3 regions of the Dyadobacter fermentans DSM 18053 genome follow, and region 3 is predicted to be linked to each of the others. Evidence: riboswitches for the same ligand, from Rfam matches in the RefSeq annotation. Region 3 holds a riboswitch; each other region holds the start of a gene.
What was found. Region 3 has a riboswitch for cobalamin ahead of DFER_RS26765 (cobyrinic acid a,c-diamide synthase CobB). Riboswitches for the same ligand answer to the same signal wherever they lie in the genome.
Positions count from the first base shown of each region.

Region 1 (2,269 bases), 600 kb from region 3:
CCTTTTCTGGGACGGCGGCTCGACTAACCTGGAATCGCAGGCGTTCGGGCCGCTCACCGCCCATGACGAAATGGCCCAGGATTTGTACGAACTGGTGGATGAACTCAATGCGGATGCGTCGTACGTGAAGGGTTTCCAGGAGGCTTTTTCGGCAGGCATAACCTCGCAGAATGTGGCCAAAGCGCTCGCGCAGTTCCAGCGCTCACTCGTTTCGGCGACTTCGCGGTACGACGATTTCCGGCTAGGACGCAACGGCGCAGTGCTCACTCCGGAAGAAATGTCGGGCTTGGCGCTGGTCCGGCAGCATTGCCAGGGATGCCATTCCGGCGAGCTTTTCACGGACAACGGCTACCACAACAACGGGCTCGACAGCCGTTTCGACAACCAGGATCACGAGGGAATCTTCATGGGCCGCTACCGGATCAGCTACGACGAGGGTGATTTGGGCAAATTCAAAACGCCGTCGCTTCGCAATGTAACGCTCACAGCACCCTACATGCACGACGGCCGCATACCCACGCTCGAAAAGGTGCTCGACCATTATTCAAACGGCATCCAGCATTCGGCCACGCTCGATGGCCGCATCCCGCAGCAGGGCTTCGCATTCAGTGCTGTCCAGAAGACCCAGATCATCGCCTTTCTGGCAACATTGACAGACGAGCGGTTCGTAAGCAACCCCGCGCATCAGAAACCACATTAGCCTGGCGGGCGGCCAGCAAAAATGTAAACTTGTCAGTAATCATGAAAGCATGGTGGTGATTGCCACCGTGCTTTTTATCTTTACACCCTTAAAAAGTTCTTTTCTTTCATTTTCCATCGGGAAAGGTTTTGCTAAGTAGCAGATTAATAGGGAATCGTGTGCAATTCACGAGCTGTCGCGCAACTGTAAGTAACACTTCAAGTTTATATCGGTTATATCCACTGGAGATAACTGACTGATTTTTGAATAAATGAATAGTATTTAAATTATTCACTCATTCAAAATTCAATCATTGCTCTGGGAAGGATGATATAAATGTTACAAGTCAGGAGACCTGCCTTTTCACGTTGTCGACGCTTTCGCGGAATAAAGTATGTCGGTCTGGATCTGTTGTGTCTGATGGTTTTGGTATCACAAAACCACTACGCCCCTGCGTGACCGTTCCCCGTTGTTCCAAGAAAGCTTCCTGAAATACTGCAAGAGACTTTAACTCATCTAACCATCAGTTAAAAGTATGCAAACATCTACATTCTGCTGCTCGCGGACTAGCGGCAGGGAGGCGAAAAATTCATTTTTACTACTCATTTCATTCGCCCTGTTATGGTGTTCATTTCCCAGTTTCGGCGCTGCGCCGGGGCGGGTGACAGGCTCCATTCAAAGCGAAAAAGGCGATGCTATTGCCGGGATCAGCGTGCGGCTGGAAGGCACCAGCTATGCGGCCGTAACCGACGCGGACGGCCGGTTTGACATTAAAAACGTCCAGGCAGGAAGCTACACGCTCGTTGCCACCGGCGTGGGCCATGAGGCAAAAAAGCAAAATATCGTTCTCAAAGATGGCCAGGCGCTGGAATTGAATTACAAACTCAATACCAGCACCAACGAGCTTTCCGAGGTCGTGATCAGTACCGCGCGGCGCCAGGCTTATTCGGGCATTAACAAAATCGACGTCCCGCTGCGCGATATGCCCATCACCACTTCCACCATATCGGCAAAAACGATCGAACAGCGCGGTATCGACGATTTGGGCGAGGCCATGAAAAATACGACAGGCGTGCGGGCCAACAACACCTACGGCGGCTTTCAGCATTTTACAATCCGCGGTTTTTCCAACTTCGTGCTTTTGGTGGATGGCGTGCGCGATGAGCGGCACAACATTTCCACCAGCGCGCCGAACACGAACCTGGCCAATGTGGAATCCATAGAAATACTGAAAGGGCCGGCTTCCGTGCTGTTTGGACATTCGGCATTGGGCGGCATTATCAATATCGTCAGAAAAAGGCCCACTGCGGGCTTTAAGGCGGACTTTTCGGCTAGTTATGGCAGCTTTAATACAAGAAGAATCCGTGCCGGTGCGGGCGGGGCAATCAGCGATAAGCTGCGCTACCGCGTGGATTTCGGCATGTCGGACACCGACGGCTTCCGGCATTCGGGGTCAAATACCAACAATGGCTACCTGGCATTGGAATACACGCCGACGGACAAAGATCAGTTCTACCTGACCATCGGGGCCAACAAAGACATTTACGATACCGACGCAGGTATTCCTGTGCTCGAAGGCAGCAAAGCAGC
Region 1 covers NC_013037.1:116,899-119,167, forward strand. The annotation lists gene DFER_RS00490 (cytochrome-c peroxidase) at 1-700, shown strand, start outside; cobalamin riboswitch at 807-1,056, shown strand; gene DFER_RS00495 (TonB-dependent receptor) at 1,215-2,269, shown strand, end outside.
Region 1: it holds a riboswitch for cobalamin, as region 3 does, so the genes downstream of both, DFER_RS00495 (TonB-dependent receptor) here and DFER_RS26765 (cobyrinic acid a,c-diamide synthase CobB) in region 3, are expected to answer to the same signal.

Region 2 (2,269 bases), 3.0 Mb from region 3:
CCGGAGTTGCCTCACTTCGTCCGTTTGCGGAAACGAGCCGATGGTCGTGGATGGAAATAGCGGCAGTTTCAGTTTTTCCAGTTGAACGGATTGCCGGATGTTGAATGCATTCTGCCGGTCGAAATCACTTTCGTGCACTTCGCTTACCCTCGCTTTTACCACCGGCTTGTGGATCAATGCAGACTTGCGACGGCTTTCGATCGCTTTTTGGTTGTCGGTAAATGCACTATCATGCGCATAATCTGTCGTCGAGAGCCTTGCTAAGGTGGTGACTTCCGCCAGCTTCTGTTTGGCAAATGCCATCCAGTTCTTGATTTCCGGCGTGAGCACCGCTTCATTCTTTTCCAAATCGAGGTCATAAGGGCAATGCAGCAGCGACGACGACGGCGCAACCCACACCCGCTCTTCGCCCAGCACATTTACCGCAGCCCCAATCCATTCGAGCGACTTTCGGTAATCGTTTTTCCAGATATTCCGGCCGTCGATCACGCCCAGCGAAAGTTTTTTAGTGGAAGAAACGAATGATTCATCGGCCAGGATTTGAGGTAACGTTTCGGCACCGCGCGTCAGGTCGAGGTGCAAGGCGTCCACCGGCAATGCGGCTGCAATGGCCAGGTTATCTTCCAGCGGCCCAAAATAGGTCGTTACCAGAATGCGCAGCTTTGGCAGTGCTTCCCGGATCTGGCTATATGCGCTCAGGAAGGCAAGCTTTTCTTTTTCATTTAAATCCAGAACAAGCCCCGGCTCGTCGAGCTGCACCCATTCGGCACCTCGTGCGGAAAGCTCTTTCAGGATAGATATATAAACAGGTAAAAGACTATCAATCAAATCAATCCGATCGAAACCAGCTTCCTTTTCTTTACCCAAAATCAAATAGGTAACCGGCCCCAGCAGCACGGGTTTAGTCACGATGCCTTTATGCAATGCATCTTCAAATTCGAGCAAAACCTTCTCCGAATACCGCTTGAACCGCTGGCCTTTCACGAACTCCGGCACGAGGTAATGGTAATTGGTATCGAACCATTTGGTCATTTCCAGGGCATTGATATCCAGCCCGTTCTTCTGATAACCGCGCGCCATGGCGAAGTAAAGGTCGAGCTCCTTGTTCGATTTGCCGTCGAGCAACTGATGATAACGCTCGGGAATGGCACCCACCATGAGCGACGTGTCGAGCACATGGTCGTAGAGCGAAAAATCGTTGGAAGGGATCAGGCCAAGGCCTGCATTCTGCTGCGTTTCCCAGTTCTGGTGGCGAAGCTTACGGGCGACTTTCTGCAATGCATCGCGGTCGATAGTGCCGACCCAGAACTGTTCGCTGGCCTTTTTGAGTTCGCGGTGGCTGCCCACGCGCGGGTAGCCGAGGTTGTGTGACAACATACTTTTTTGTGTTTAAAGAGTTAATAAAAACCCTGTGAAAACACCCCCCATCCCGACAAAAACGCCTGTTGCGGACGCTGGCCGGTACTTCATTCCATGGCGGCAACACGCAGCTTTCCTGCGAAAACGAACCGATACAGTCCCCCCGAACCAGCCGGAAGCCTGTGGTACTGCCAAAAAATGGGGTAAATCAATACTTGACTGCTCCCCATCCGTGAGGGAAAAGCCATTGAGGATGATGGCAAGTCTCCTGGCTTGTATCATTTTCACCGCCCTTCTCGCCGCGCCGGGGCGCTGCAATGGGTCGCGAGGGTAAAAACAGGCCCTGAATGCTCAGAGCGGATACTTACAGTAGCACGACTGCCCGTGAATTGCACACGGTTCCTTTTTGTTTTGCTCGATTTTGGCTGAGGGCACCAAAGGCAAAAACCACCATCCCGATTGACGGGCGTTCACAAAGAACTGCGTCAAATTTAGGCGCAACCGTCATTCAGCGGTAAAAGGGCCTGCGAATTCAGTGAAGTAGGAAGAAATTAAAGGTTTCGGCTGGATAAAATATCTGAATTGGGATCGAAAAAGCGGTCTGAAAAGTGATTTCACTATTACTAAATCAACTCCGCCGCATCGGCATCCAGTATGAACTCTGCATTCAGGTGATTCTGCAAAACCGTTGCCGGGAAGTCCTTTGAAACCGGGAATGCGAGCGCCCGTTGGATAACCGATGCCTTCGCTTTGCCGGAGGCCAGCAGGATAGCGGCGCTGGCGTCGAGAATGTGACGAATGCCGACGGTAATGCCCCGGGTAAGGGCGGTGGGCTGCTGGAAATACTTTTGCCCTACTTCGACCGTAACCGGATCGAGCTCGGAAATGTGGGCGTAACTGTCCCACGACG
Region 2 covers NC_013037.1:3,479,086-3,481,354, forward strand. The annotation lists gene metE (5-methyltetrahydropteroyltriglutamate--homocysteine S-methyltransferase) at 1-1,377, opposite strand, end outside; cobalamin riboswitch at 1,601-1,821, opposite strand; gene DFER_RS13915 (glucosamine-6-phosphate deaminase) at 1,983-2,269, opposite strand, start outside.
Region 2: it holds a riboswitch for cobalamin, as region 3 does, so the genes downstream of both, metE (5-methyltetrahydropteroyltriglutamate--homocysteine S-methyltransferase) here and DFER_RS26765 (cobyrinic acid a,c-diamide synthase CobB) in region 3, are expected to answer to the same signal.

Region 3 (2,269 bases):
TCAAAAAGTGTTGCGGCACCGATAAAGATCGAAAATGCGCCGACGAGGTAGTTCACCACCATCAGAAAACGCTCACGTTTTCCCGCAAACCGACCGACCGAAAAAGCAAAGAAATAGCCATAGGCGGACATCGAAAGGATAATCCCGACGCTTTGCAGGACGATAATCCACACAGCCGTGGTGGCATCCCGCGCCGCCAGCGTAAGCGCCACGGCACAAGCACCGCCGGTCCCGGCCAGGCCATGAACCATTCCCACCCAGAACGAACGGCTAACCTTGCCCTCCTGGACAGTGGCAGCGGGCTTTTGCGTCCGGAAATTCCGACGGATCGCCAGAATGCCCAACCAGATCATCAGCGGGCCTACGAGCAACTCCACCTGATCGGCCACTTGCAGGGATAGCGTGGATTTGAGCAAAAGCACCAGCACGGCAAACGAAATGAGCGTAACCGAATGCCCGAGCGCCCAATGCGACGACCGCCAGATGAGTTTCCACCGGAGGGCCGCGCTCGGCCGGGCTGTGCCCCGCCGGTCCGGACCTTCACTTTCTTCTGTGGCAAGAACCGAAACCGCGGCCATGTGGTCGGGCTCGAAGGAATGCTGCACGCCAAGCAGCAACGAGTCAATTAGCAGATACTGAATCATTTGGATTTCCGCATAAATTAGAAAATAACTTATGGGAGAATGCAGGGAAGAGCGAAGCCGCCATGCAGCCCGCCGTTTCCTCTTGCCTTTCTTCCCGAAAGCAAAACCGGAACATTCAACGGCAGGTCTTCTGGCTCGTTCAACTCTTGCGCCTTCCCGGGGGAATGATTGAATGACTGAATGATTGAATGACCGAATAAATTCTATTCAATCATTCAATCATTCAGTCATTCGATCATTCAAATTTCGATCCCAGTGACATCAGACAAGAGCATCGTTAGTGAACTTACAGCAGCGGGTACTGCTCCGGATTTGCACCGGATTCCCTTTTAATCACGCCGGAGGCGCGAACCAATGAATGTTGCAAAGCTAGGTGTTTTTGTCGGAGATAAGCCAGAAAAATACCCGAATACCGTTACCTTTACGGCACAAAAAGTTCTTTAACATACTTCTCCAACAGGAAATGGTACTGCGTATCAACGCATTACGGGGGAATCGTCGGGGCCACCCATGTGGTGGAAATCACGAGCTGTCGCGCAACTGTAAAGGGTTATCGATTCGATGACCTAAGCCAGAACACCCATCCTTTCCTTGTTGACAATGCTTTCGCGGTATGAAGCAGGGTCTCGTTTGGATATTCATCGGATTTTCGCCCGCCCCGGCAATCCGACGATCACCGGGTAACATCTCGTCCCGGGGAATGCCTTTCTGTTTTCTTTACTATCGAATGCGTTTGAAGTTGTCCATACTTTGAATTCAGCGATGGTGAATATGTCTGTTTCAAAATCCAGTTTCCTGATCTCTGCTCCGTCGAGCAACTCGGGCAAGACCACGCTGACGCTGGGATTGCTGCGGGCATTGCGCGACCGTGGGTTTGGTGTGCAGCCGTTCAAATGCGGGCCCGATTATATCGATACCATCCACCATACCAATGCCGCCGGCCGGCCGGGCGTGAACCTGGATACGTTCATGGCTTCGGAGGCGCACATGCGGGCGGTATACGCGCATTATGCCTCGCAGGCGGACGTGAGCGTGGCCGAGGGCGTGATGGGGCTTTTCGATGGGGCCGACAAGATGAAAGGCAGCAGCGCGGAAATAGCGACGTTGCTCGATATTCCGGTGGTGCTGGTGATTAATGCGCAGTCGATGGCCTATTCCGCGGCGCCGCTCATTTACGGGCTGAAAAATTTCCATGCGGGCATTCGGGTCGTAGGCGCGATCTTCAATTTTGTGGGTACGGAATCGCATTACCGGTTTTTGCAGGATGCCTGCGCCGATGCTGGTGTGGAAGCCCTTGGCTACCTGCCCAGGAACGAGGCGCTGCATATTCCTTCGCGGCATCTGGGCCTGCGTATTTCCACCGAAACCAATTACGAACAAATTATCCGGCGGCTGGCGGAAGTTATCCCGCAGACGGTGGATCTTGATCGTTTGCTTGAAATCACTTCCAGTAAGCATTCAAGTGACGATGCAGGAGCACTGTCCGTTCAGGAAAAGATTTTAAATATTGAAAATCAAACTATTGCATGGCCGCGTCAGTCCCCGAAACTCCGCATTACAATTGCACGGGACGAGGCATTCTCTTTCCTATACCATCAGAATGTGGAAACGCTGCGGGCATTTGG
Region 3 covers NC_013037.1:6,482,959-6,485,227, forward strand. The annotation lists gene DFER_RS26760 (hypothetical protein) at 1-644, opposite strand, end outside; cobalamin riboswitch at 748-1,015, opposite strand; cobalamin riboswitch at 1,092-1,246, shown strand; gene DFER_RS26765 (cobyrinic acid a,c-diamide synthase CobB) at 1,416-2,269, shown strand, end outside.